DNA from 3 places in the Geodermatophilus sp. URMC 61 genome. Region 2 is predicted to be linked to each of the others. Evidence: predicted binding sites of a transcription regulator. Region 2 holds the regulator's gene; each other region holds the start of a gene.
What was found. The regulator LexA, encoded in region 2, represses DNA repair genes until DNA is damaged. The targets are predictions, from matches to a motif close to TCGAACANNTGTTCGA.

Region 1 (4,011 bases), 2.3 Mb from region 2:
GTGCTGTCCATCGCCAACGGCGTCGCCTCGCTCGCCGTGCTGGCCGTCCTCGGGGTCGTCCTGCTCGACGCGCTGCGCAGGCGCCGGTTCGCGGTCACCTCGGCGGTCCTCGCCTGTGCCCTGGCGCTAGGCTCGGGCGGGGCCGCGGAGTGGCTGCTGGGCCGGCAGGACCTGCTGGGGACAGCCGAGGACGCGGCGGTCACCCCGATCGCCGCCGCCGTCGGCCTGCTCGTCGGGGCCGACCTGCAGCGGCGCCCGCGGTGGACCGCGCCCGCCCGGGTGGTGCTCGGCGCGGCCCTGCTGTGCGCCCTCGCACTGGGCAGCCTCACCCTGCTCAGCGGAGCGGTCGCCCTGCTGGCCGGCACCGCGGCGGGCCTGCTCGTCCGGGTGCTGGTCGGCGTGGTCCCCGCGCGCCCGGACGAGGGACGGCTCCGCGCGGTCCTCGCCGCGGCCGGACTCCGGGTGGACGAGCTGTGTCCGCTGTCGCACCCGGCGGAGAGCCTGCGCTACGCCGCCACCTCGCCCGGCGGTGCGCTCGAGGTGGCCGTCGTGGACCCCGACCGCCGCGGCGTCTCGCTGGCCCGCCGCGGGGTGTCGCTGGTGCGGCTGCGGTCATCGGTGGTCGGCCGGCCCGCCCTCACCCTGCGCGGCCAGCTCGAACGCGAGGCGCTCTGCGCCGGCATCGCCCGTGCGGCCGACGTCCCCGCGCCCACGGTGCTGACGCTGCTGTCCGCGGGGCCGGCCCTGCTGTCGGTGGCCCGGCCGCTCGCCGGCACCCCGCTGGCCGAGGCGGACGGTGAGGTCCCCGGGGTGCTCCGGGCCGCCTTCGCCGCGCTCCGGCGGGTGCACCGGGCCGGGGTGGCCCACGGCGCGGTCAGCCCGCAGTCCGTCGTCCTGCTGCCGGACGGCCGGGTGGGCTTCACCCGGTGGCGGTCCGCCCAGCCCGCGGCCAGTGAGCTGCAGCGCGAGCTGGACGTCGTGGCGCTGCTGGTCACCGCGGCCGCGCACGCCGGGGTCGGGGCGGCGGTGACCGCGTTCCGCGACGGGTACGGGCCCGGGGCGCCGGCCGAGGCGCGGCTGGCGGCGCTGGCCCAGCCGCTGGTGCTGCCCCCGCCGCTGCGGGAGGCGGTGCGCCGGACGTCGGTCGTCGGCGAGCTGCGCACCGCCCTGGCCGGGCCCTCGGGGGCGACTCCGGTCGCGGCGCCGCGGCTCGAGCGCGTGCGGCCGAGGACGATCGTCACGGTGCTGGCGGCGACCGTCGCCGCGTACGTCCTGGCCTCCCAGCTCTCCGAGGTCAGCCTCGCCAGCACGCTGAGCGGGGCCCGCTGGCACTGGCTCGCGGTCGCGGTGCTCGGCTCGGCGGTGACCTACGTCGGCGCGGCGCTGGCCCTGCAGGCCTTCGTCCCGGTCGACCTGCCCCTGGGCCGCACCACGCTGGTGCAGGTCGCGACGGCCTTCGTCACGCTGGTGACCCCGCCGACCGTGGGCCACATCGGGGTCGGCATCCGCTACCTCCAGCGCGCCGGCGTCCCGCTGGCGACGGCGGCTGCCAGCGTCGCCGTGAGCCAGGTCGTCACCGTCGTCGTCACGGTGGTCGTGCTGTTGGTGTGCAGCTGGGTGAGCGGCGTCTCGGCGTCCCGCCCGACGCTGCTGCCCAGCGGTGAGGTGCTCCTCGTCCTGGTCGTGGCGACGGCGGTGCTCGTCGTCGTGGGGTTGCTGCCGCCCACCCGGCGGCTGCTGCACCGCCGCGTGGAGCCGCTGCTGCGCCAGACGCTGCCCCAGCTGCTCACCGCGCTGACCCAGCCGCGCCGCCTCGGGACGGCGGTCCTCGGCACCCTCCTGCTCAACGGCGGCTACGTGCTCGCGCTCGACGCCTCCCTGCGTGCCTTCTCGGCCTCGCTGTCCCTGCCGACGCTCGTCGTCGTCTACCTGGCGGCGTCCACGATCGGGTCGGCGGCGCCCACCCCTGGCGGGCTCGGCGCCGTCGAGGCCGCCCTCGTCGGCGCCCTGACGGCGACGGGTGTGCCGGTGACCGCCGCGCTCACGGCCGTCCTCGCCTTCCGGACGGCGACGTTCTGGCTGCCGGCGCCGTTCGGCTGGCTCGCCTTCATGGTGCTGCAGCGCAGGCAGCAGATCTGATCAGGGCGCTTGACCTGCGCTCCTCTGTAGGTCGTCCCTTCGATCGAGGTCGCTCTCATCGCCGCCCGGACCGCGACGCTCGCTGTCAGCACCCCTCGGCTGGCCGGCCTTCGTGCGCTGCGGCGGGGGCAGCGGATCGGATCGGTTGCTGACCTGCAGTCTCCCTTGCCCATGGATCTGACTCGAACATATGATCGAACACATGGACGGCGGAGTGCAGCCCGGGACGGTCGGTGTCGACGCGTCGGGCGTGTCCGGCAACGTGGCGGTGGATGAGCCGTCGGTGGGCTGGGCGAGCGGTCCGTTGGGTGCGGTGCAGGCCGCGGCGCGGGAGATGAGCCGGCAGGCGGCGGTGCGGGCCCGGGCGGTGGCGGACTTCGCGGTCTCCCGCCCTGCCAGTGCCGATCGGGCGCCGGGGGAGCGCGGGGCGATGTCGGCCGAGCGGTGGGCGGCGCGGGCCGAGGTGCTGCGCCCGGTGAGCGAGTGGGCCGCCCAGGAGCTGGCCATCGCGCTGAACGTCACGGTGCAGGCGGCGGAGGCGGAGCTGGCGCGGTCGCTGGCGCTGGTCACCCGGCTGCCTCGGGTGCTGGACGCGCTCGCGGCCGGGCTGCTGCACCCGGGACACCTGTGGTGCCTGCTCGAGCACGTCGCCCCGATCACCGACGACACCCTCCGCGCGAAGGTCGAGGCCGACCTGCTGGCCTGGCTGGCCGCCCGCCAGCGGGTGACCACCCCGGCCGCGCTGGGAGCGCGGGTACGCCGGGTGGTCACCCGGCTGAACGCCCGCGACGCGGCGCGGGACCTGGCCCGGGCGCTCAAGCGGCGGGGCATCTCGCTGCGGGAGGACCGCACGCTGGGGATGTCGGTGGTCACGGTGGTGTGCAGCACGCCGGAGGCGCAGGCGTTCTACCGCGCGCTGGGTGCCTGCGTCGACGCCCTGGACCCCGACCCCGGCGACGCGCGCACGCGGGGGCAGAAGCTGGTGGACTGCCTGCTGGACCTCGTGCTGCGCCCCGGCGAGACCGACCTGCCGCCGGTGCAGGCGCTGCTGACCATCGTGGCCTCGGTGCACACCGTCCTGGGTGGTGACCAGGCGGGGGAGGTCGACGGCAGGCCGGTGCCCGCGGAGATGGTCCGCCAGCTGGCCCGCGCCCTCGCCGGCCTCGACCCGACCCCCACCCCGAGCGCCTGCGACGGCACCGCGGCCGCGGGCCAGAGGACGTGCCTGGCGGATGAGCACTTCGAGCCGGCCGACGCGGCCGCGATGTCAGCCACTTCGCTCCCTGCCGGTGGCGCTGTCGAGCCGGTCGACGTCGAGGGCGGCCCGATCGAGCGGGCCGCCGCGGAGCTCAGCGCCGCCGACTTCGACCGCTGGCTGGACGAGCTGGTGAGCGCCGGCTTCGGCGACGCTGCCGCCTCCGGTGCTCCGGGCGGGGAGCCCGGCGTCCCACCCGGCCCCGCCGAGTGGGACGCCGGGCCCTGGCAGGACCCCTGCGAGTGGCTCGACAACCTCGGGCGCGACCTGCCCGAACCCGATGCGGAGGTCCCCCCGCTCACCCCGCACCGCCACCCCTGGTTCGGGCTGGTGGGCGGCTGCCGACCGCGCGGTCGACCAGGCCGGTGCGGCGGTGCACGCCGCCCGCCTGGCCCTGGGTGCGGCCGGGCGGATGGTGCGCACCGGGCAGCGCGCCGACGCCGCCGACGAGGCCGCCTGGCGGGCCGGTGCGGCCGGGCGGGTGACCGCGGCCGGTGACGCGCTGGCCGCGGCCGCCGACGGCCAGCGTGAGGAGCTGGCCGCGCTGCTGTCGGCCACGGGCGTGGGTGGGCTGGCCGATCGGCCGCGGATCGCGGTCACCGACGCGACCAGCGGCG
Region 2 (4,011 bases):
GGGCGGGTCAGGCAGTCGGCCTCGGCCGCGCGTGGCATGAGCACCGTCGCGTCACCCGGCGCCGGGCCCGAAGCCTGCTCCGGCTGTTCCGGCTGCTCCGACGCGTCCGCCGCCCGGTGACGCCCGACCCGGTGCCGGCCGGCAGCCACACCCGCGGGGACGGCGGGTTGCTCGGCGGTCACGTCGCCACCGTGACGGCGGCGGCAGGCGGGCGGAGCCGACACAGGGAGGACGCCCGCCACCCGCTGCTCACGGGCGGCGGCCTCGCTCAGCGACAGCAGCGGGACGGCCGAGGCGCCCGGCAGCAGCTCCTCACCGAGGTTCACGAAGGGGTTGATCCCGCCGTCCGGTACCAGCACCTGCGCCGGGCGGGTCTCCGACAGGCGCACCCCGGCCAGGTCGGTCCAGGTGTCACGGTCGACGCCGGCGACGGCCACACGCACCCACACCTGGCACGCACCCTGACCGTCGTGCCGCCAGCCCAGCAGCGACCCCGGCCACCAGGCGCCTTCGACGAACACCTCGCAGCGCTGCGACTGCTGCGTGAAGACGGCGGCCCGGTTGCCTGAGATCGCTGACACGGAGCTGACGGTAAGTCGCCTTTCAGCGACAGAGCGTCAGCGACTCGGCTCGACGGATTGACGAACATCGCCGCCGGCTCTTGTCGCTCCTCGACCGCCCCCTCGAGTGACCGGTGACCGTGCGCCGCTCAGGGGAGCTCGAGGACCTGGCCGGGGACCAGGGCGGAACCCTCCAGGTCGTTGAGCTCCTCGATGGCGTCGACCACCGTGCGCACGTCCTGGTCGGCCCCGGCGAGCTCCCCGGCGATCGACCACACCGTGTCGCCGGGCTCCACCACCACACTCCGCTCCCCGGCCAACTGCAGCCCACCGCCGTCCGCGCCCCGCACGAGCGGGGCGACGACCGAGCCGAGTGCGACGGCACCACCGAGGGCCAGGACGAGCGCCAGTCGGCGCCCCCGGCGGGTCAGGCGCAGCCGCGGGCCGGCAGCGCGCCCGGGGACGGCGCGACCGCCGCGCACCGCGCCGGCCGGCACTGGGCGGAACACGGCGGGACGGGCACCCGAGGAGGTCGACTCCCGGCGGGCCGGAGCCCGGCCCGCACCCCGGGCCGGAGGAGCCGGGTCCGCGGGCCGCGGCTCCGGACCCGCGGGGCGGTCGGGCACCGGCCGCAGGTGACCGGCGACCCGAGGACCGGTGCCGGCCAGACTCGTCACAACAGGCGTCCGCGAGGAGCGCCCGGGCACAGCCCCCGGCCGGCCCGCGAGACCGCCGTCCAGCGCCCCGAGCAACGGCCGCCAGGGGACCTGGACCGCCGCGTCGAACTCCAGCACGGCCTGCCGCACGCTCGCCATGACCTCTCCTCTCCGTCGACCGGACACCGATCGAACGCACGTTCGATCGAACGTCTGTGCGGTGTCTACCGCATCCCGGTGACGTGGTCGACCCGACACCGCACACGCGCGCTTCGAACACACGTTTGAAGTAACGACGCCGAAGCGCTACGGTCCGGAGCAGCACCCGTCCGCCGTCGCCGCGAGGTCGCCGGCGGGGCCGGGGCCGACAGCGCTCCGAGCTGGCGGAGCCGGCCCGGACCGGCTCCCCGGGCGGGCGCAGGACGACAGGGCCGTGGCGACACGGCCGGCGAGGAGGAGACGTGGCGGGCACGAGCGGGACGTCGGGCAGCGGTGTCCGGGGCGGAGGCGGCTCGTCGCGGCGCGCGTCCGGGAGCCGGACCGCAGCACCGCAGGTGGCCGAGACGGCCTCGGTGCGCCCCTTCCCCGACCGGGGGGAGAGCGGCGACGGGCTCACCCAGCGACAGCGGCGGGTCCTCGAGGTGATCCGCGACTCGATCGAGCGGCGCGGCTACCCGCCCTCGGTGCGGGAGATCGGCGAGGCCGTGGGGCTGTCGTCGGCCTCGTCGGTGGCCCACCAGCTCAGCGTGCTGCAGAAGAAGGGCTGGCTGCGCCGCGACCCCAACCGCCCGCGGGCCCTCGACGTCCGCCTGCCCGGCGACACCCCCGGCGCGCCCGCGCCCACGGTCGTGGCCCCCGCCGCTGCCGAGGACACGCCCGCCCCCACCTACGTCCCGCTCGTCGGCCGGATCGCCGCCGGTGGGCCCGTGCTGGCGGAGCAGGCGGTCGAGGACGTCTTCCCACTCCCCCGCGAACTGGTCGGCGAGGGCACGCTCTTCATGCTCAAGGTCACCGGTGACTCGATGGTCGAGGCGGCCATCTGCGACGGTGACTGGGTCGTCGTGCGCCAGCAGCCGACCGCGGAGAACGGCGAGATCGTCGCTGCCATGATCGACGGCGAGGCGACGGTGAAGACCTACAAGCGGCGCGACGGGCACGTGTGGCTGCTGCCGCACAACCCCGCGTACGAGCCCATCCCCGGCGACGACGCCACCGTGCTCGGCCGCGTCGTCACGGTGCTCCGCCGGGTCTGACCCCGTCCCGCCGGCGCCGCGACCACCGCGCCGGCGGCCGGGCGTACCACCGTGCCCGTCGGGCGCCGACCGGCGGGCACGCGGGCGCGGGCGGAGCGCCCGAGCACGGAGCGAGGTCTCAGTCGCGCCGGCGCACGAGCTTGCCCCCGAGCCAGACGAGCACGCCGGCCACGACGGCGGCAGCGACCGCCGCCGCCACCGGAGGTGGTCCGCCGTCGCCGGACAGCAGGCCGGCGACCGTGCCCTCCGCGGGCGCCGCCTCCGACGAGCGCGCCGCCGGGGCCGGCAGCGGCACCACCGTGACGTCGCTGGGGAGTCCCTCCCCCGCGACGACGAGCGCCGAGGAGTCCCCGGTGAAGCTGATCGCCTCGCCCTGGGCCGCCTCGGGCAGGGCGACCCGGCGCGGCTCCCCCGCCAGCGCACCGGCCACGTCCGAGCCGGTCAGCTGCCAGACGTAGGCGTCGGTGTAGGTGCGCAGCGCGATCCAGCGCTCGTCGGGCGAGACGGCGCCGCCGGTGACCATGAGCTGACCGGCGCGGCCGACCGGGCCGCCCGGCGTCCCGGTCAGCACGAACTCCACCCCACCGACCTCGGTGAGGCCGACGGTGCCTTCCTCGACGAGCGCCGACACCGGGCGGAACACCTCGCTGGCGCCCAGCACCTCCTTGGTCACCAGGTACGGCGTCCCGTCGGGGGCCAGCAGCAACGCCTCGACGTCCCGCGGGCCCTCGGGGTACGCCAGCCGGTAGACCGAGCTGCTGCCGTCGGCGTGCAGGGCCAGCAGGGCGACCGTCGGCCGGGTGCTGGTGTTGTCGCCGGTGTCGGCGAGCCAGACGGTCCCGTCGACGGCCAGCGCCATGTCCTCGGGGTCATAGGGGTCCACCGCCGCGGAGTGCACGGTGACCACCGCACAGGTCCCGTCGAGCACGTAGACGTCGAGCGAGTCGCCGCCGTCGTTGTGCACCAGCATCCGGTCGCCCACCTCGACCAACCCCGAGACCTCGGGCAGCCGGGGGTCGGTGAGCTGGCAGCGCGTCGCGGGTGTGGCCGGGTCGGCCGGCGCGGCGGACGCGGGCAGGGCGGGGCCGAGGGCGAGCGTCAGCGCGAGACCGGTCCCGGCCGCCAGACGTCGCCTCCTGGCCCCGCTACGCGGACGACCGGCCAGCTCGGGCACTGACCCAGCGTGACACCAGGACCGTGTCGAGCAGGTGAACCACGCCCAACAGCAGGATGCCGACCGCCGCCCCGACCACGGCATCGGTGACCCAGTGGAAGTCCAGGGACACCATGGCCACGCCGGTGGCCACCGGGCCGACGACGCTGAGCACCCGGGCGGTCTGCTGCACCCACCCGGCGAGCCGGTACTGCACCACCTGCCACCGGGCCACCCCCCACATGAGCACGGCGTTGGCGACGTGCCCGGAGGGGTAGGAGGCGCCGTCCCGGTGGAAGAACGACCCGGGGTAGGCCGGCGCCGTCCGGCCGGTCCCGAACTTGAACGAGTAGACGACGACGGTGAGCAGACCCAGCGCCAGCAGCACC
Region 3 (4,011 bases), 1.3 Mb from region 2:
CGGAACTGCAGCACGACCCGGCGGGGCTCGCCGAAAGCCTTCGCATCGATGCCCCCGCGGATCCACCACATGAGCACGGTCGCGTCGAGCTCGTCGGGCCGTGGTTCGCCGAACGCCCAGCGGGCACCCCACTCGGCCAGGCCGAAGACCAGCGGGCGCAGTTCCTCGCCGGCCTGGGTGACGCGGTAGCGGCCGTCGTGGTGCTCGACGAGCCCGGCCCGGACGAGGTGGTCCAGGCGCTTGGAGAGCAGCCCGCGGGAGAGCCGCGGCAACCCCCGGGCGAGCTCGTTGAACCGCTCCGCGCCGACCAGCAGGTCGCGCACGATGAGCAACGTCCACCGGTCGCCGAGCAGCTCCAGCGACCGGGTGATCGGACAGTACTGGCCGTACCGGGCCATGCCGTCGATGGTGACAGGGGCGGTGCAGAACCAGAACTGGATGGGGCGCGCCGGCGTCCGGATCGTGGCGGCATGACGACGACAACAGAATCCCCGCGTACGGACGAGCAGGTCCTCTCCCTGGCCGCCGAGGTCGGCCGTCGCGCCGCCGAGCACGACGCCGAGCACGACAGGGACGCGACCTTCGTGAGTGAGGCCTACCGCGCCATGGCCGAGACCGGCTACCTGGCGATCGCGGTCCCGGTGGAGTTCGGCGGGGCCGGCGCGACCTGGCGCCAGGTGGTGCTCGCCGAGCACGAGTTGGCCCGGTGGTCCGGCTCGGCCGCCCTCTCGGCGGCCATGCACCAGTACCTGACCCTCGTGCACCGCTGGCGGCACCGGCGCGGAGCGGCGGACGCCGAGGCCACGCTGCGCCGAGTGGCCGACGAGGGCATCGTGCTGGCCACCAGCGGCGGCTCGGACTGGGTCAGCCCGACGACGACCGCGGTCGAGGCCGACGGCGGGTACCTGGTGCGCGGCCGGAAGTCCTTCTGCTCGCAGGCGCCGGCGGCGACGGTCCTGGCGACCTCGGCCGTGCTGGGGGAGCCTCGACCGGGGGCCGAGGTGCTGCACTTCGGGATCCCGCTCACCGCGCCGGGCGTCTCGCTGGTCGACACCTGGGACACGTTGGGCATGCGCGGCACGGCGAGCCAGGACGTCGTCCTGGACGACGTCTTCGTGCCGGCCGAACGGGTGCTCGGCCGGCGCCCGTACGGCCAGCTCGCCGGTCCCCTGCTGCTGGCGGCGATCCACTTCGCCCCCGTCGTGGCCGGGGTCTACCTCGGTGTGGCGCAGGCCGCTCACGAGGAGGCCGTGCGGCTGGCCACCCGTCGCCCGGAGCCGGCCCCCGCCGCGGTGCGGCAGATCGGGGAGATGCAGGCACGGCTGCGAGTGGCCCGCTGGGCGCTGCTCGGCGCGGTCGGGGAGGTCGGTGAGTACCCGCCGCTCGAGCACGCGGTCCTGGAGACGCTGATGACCGCCAAGCGCCACGCGGTGCTCGAGGCGGTGGCGGTGACCGACCTGGCCCTGCAGGTGGCCGGCGGTCCGGCGTTCTACCGGACGTCGCCACTGGAGCGTGCCTACCGCGACGTGCGGGGCGGGCCGTTCCACCCGCTGACCCCCGAGGCCACCCTGGCCGCCGTGGGCGAGGCCGCCGTGCGCGCCGCCCGCGGCTGACCGCCACCGGCCGAGGCACCGGACCGTCGAGGGCGGCCGGACGCCGGCACGTCGGGCCCTCGGCCACCGCTGCGCGGGGGCACGACGGTCGGTCGTGGCGGCGCCCCCGGTGGCCCGCCTCCACCGGGTGTCGACCTGTGGACGTGTGACCGCTGGGGCGGCTGCGGCGGCCCCTGCGACACGCCGGACGACGACACCCGGATTTCTCGCAGGTTTTTCCCGTCCACACCCGGTGAGTCGTCTCCGCGCAGGTCAAGGGCGGGATACGAGGGACGGCGTCGCGGCGTCCCCCGCTGTCTCCACATGTCGACACGGCTGTGTCCACCGACTTGTCCACAAGTTGTGCAGAAGCGCGTTCACACCGGTGTTGGACTGGTCCGTCCGCACTTCCTAACGTCCTCCACGGCTGCCGTCGGGGCGGAACTGTCGGACCTCCGCGGTAGCAATGACCCGAACGCACGTTCGAGTCACGTGTGCAGCGTTCTGGTGCTTCCCCCACCAGGCCCCGGCGATCCCGCCGGGGCCTGTGCGCGGGTGCGCCGTGAGTGGATGGAGGACCCCGTGGCGGTGGCCGACGACTTCGAGCGTCCGTCCCCGACGGCGCCGGCGTACGACCGGCAGCCGCCGCAGGACGTCGCGGCGGAGCAGTCGGTGCTCGGCGGCATGCTGCTGAGCAAGGACGCGATCGCCGACGTCGTCGAGGTGCTGCACGGCAACGACTTCTACCGACCGGCGCACCAGGTGATCTACGACTGCATCCTCGACCTGTACGGGCGGGGGGAGCCGGCCGACGCGATCACCGTCGCCGCCGAGCTCAACCGCACCGACCAGCTGTCGAAGATGGGTGGCGCGGTCTACCTGCACACCCTGATCCAGTCGACGCCGACGGCCGCCAACGCCGGCTACTACGCCGCGATCGTCGCCGAGCAGGCGGTCCTGCGGCGGCTGGTCGAGGCCGGCACCCGCGTCGTCCAGCTGGGCTACGGCGCCGCCGGTGGCAAGGGCGACGTCGACGACATCGTCGACCGCGCCCAGCAGGAGATCTACGACGTCACCGAGAAGCGCATGAGCGAGGACTACGCGCGCCTCGAGGACGTCCTGCAGCCGACGATGGACGAGCTCGACGCCATCGCCTCCCGTGGTGGCACCGCCCGCGGCGTGCCCACCGGCATCCGCGACCTCGACGAATTGACCAACGGTCTGCAGGCCGGCCAGATGGTCGTGATCGCTGCACGTCCCGGTGTGGGCAAGGCCCTGGCCCTCGACACCCCGATCGCCACGCCGGTCGGCTGGACGACGATGGGCGAGGTCGCGGTCGGGGATCAGGTGATGGGTTCCGACGGCCGCCCGACGACGGTCGTGGCCGCCACCGAGGTGATGACCGGCCGGCCCTGCTACGAGGTTCACTTCTCCGACGGCTCGGTGATCGTGGCCGACGCTCAGCACCAGTGGCTGACCGAGACCCGCGCCAGCCGGAAGTCGGCGCAGGCGGCGGCCTCCGGCTACAGCCGCGATCGCAACCAGCGCACGTTCGCCGAGGTCCGGACGACGGAGGAGATCGCCCGCACCGTCCGCTGCGCCACCAAGGACACCCGGCTCAACCACTCGGTGACCAACGCAGCGCCGCTGGAGCTGCCGGAGGCCGACCTCCCCCTGCCGCCGTACGCGCTCGGTGTGTGGCTGGGCGACGGAACGTCCCGAGCCGCGCACTTCACGAGCAACGACCCCGAGATCGCCGTGTACATCGAGGCCGAGGGGCTCGTCGTCGAGCCGACGGGCGTCCACCGTCGGTACTCGTTGCGGCTCCCGACGCGGCCGGCCGTCGCCCCTCGTCCGTGCCGGATGTGCGGCGAGCTGTTCGTGCCGCAGACGTCGCAGGTGCAGACCTGTGGCCAGACGTGCGGTGGCCGGCTGCGGGCCAGCGGCGGTGTCGGCCGTCAGGCGACCTGCCCGGACTGCGGTGGTCCCTCGGCGGGCTTCGCGCAGTGCCTGGCCTGCCGTGACCACCACGGCACCGTGCCGGGCATCCTGCGCACGCTGGGGGTCTTCGGCGACAAGCACATCCCGACCGCGTACCTGCGGGCCTCGCTGGCTCAGCGACGTGCCCTGCTGGCTGGGCTCCTGGACACGGACGGAACGGTGACGCCGAGCGGTGTCGTGCGGTTCGCGGTGACCAACCCGCGGCTGGCCGAGGACGTACGCGAGCTCATCGCCAGCCTCGGCCACCGGGTGCGGATGACCCGCAAGCGGGTCAGGGGTCGCAGCGAGCCGTCGTCCACCTGCTTCACGCTGACGTTCAGCACGGATGACGAGGTGTTCCGTCTGGAGCGGAAGAAGCGCGTCCACAAGGAGCGCGGTGCCCGCAGCTCCACCGCCCGCGGCGTCCGTTTCATCACTG

Region 1: ACU610_RS03155 (DUF222 domain-containing protein) is a predicted target of LexA. The motif match lies at 2,322-2,337, and genes of this name have one in related genera.
Region 3: ACU610_RS19545 (replicative DNA helicase) is a predicted target of LexA. The motif match lies at 2,064-2,079, and genes of this name have one in related genera.

What each region holds. Positions count from the first base shown of each region.
Region 1 covers NZ_JBRFHZ010000002.1:665,382-669,392, forward strand. Annotated here, with positions in the region: gene ACU610_RS03150 (lysylphosphatidylglycerol synthase domain-containing protein) at 1-2,139, shown strand, start outside; gene ACU610_RS03155 (DUF222 domain-containing protein) at 2,342-3,892, shown strand.
Region 2 covers NZ_JBRFHZ010000002.1:2,918,285-2,922,295, forward strand. Annotated here, with positions in the region: gene ACU610_RS13540 (hypothetical protein) at 1-581, opposite strand, end outside; gene ACU610_RS13545 (LysM peptidoglycan-binding domain-containing protein) at 710-1,375, opposite strand; gene lexA (transcriptional repressor LexA) at 1,771-2,469, shown strand; gene ACU610_RS13555 (hypothetical protein) at 2,588-3,643, opposite strand; gene ACU610_RS13560 (phosphatase PAP2 family protein) at 3,615-4,011, opposite strand, start outside.
Region 3 covers NZ_JBRFHZ010000002.1:4,180,641-4,184,651, reverse strand. Annotated here, with positions in the region: gene ACU610_RS19555 (winged helix-turn-helix transcriptional regulator) at 1-398, opposite strand, end outside; gene ACU610_RS19550 (acyl-CoA dehydrogenase family protein) at 471-1,613, shown strand; gene ACU610_RS19545 (replicative DNA helicase) at 2,175-4,011, shown strand, end outside.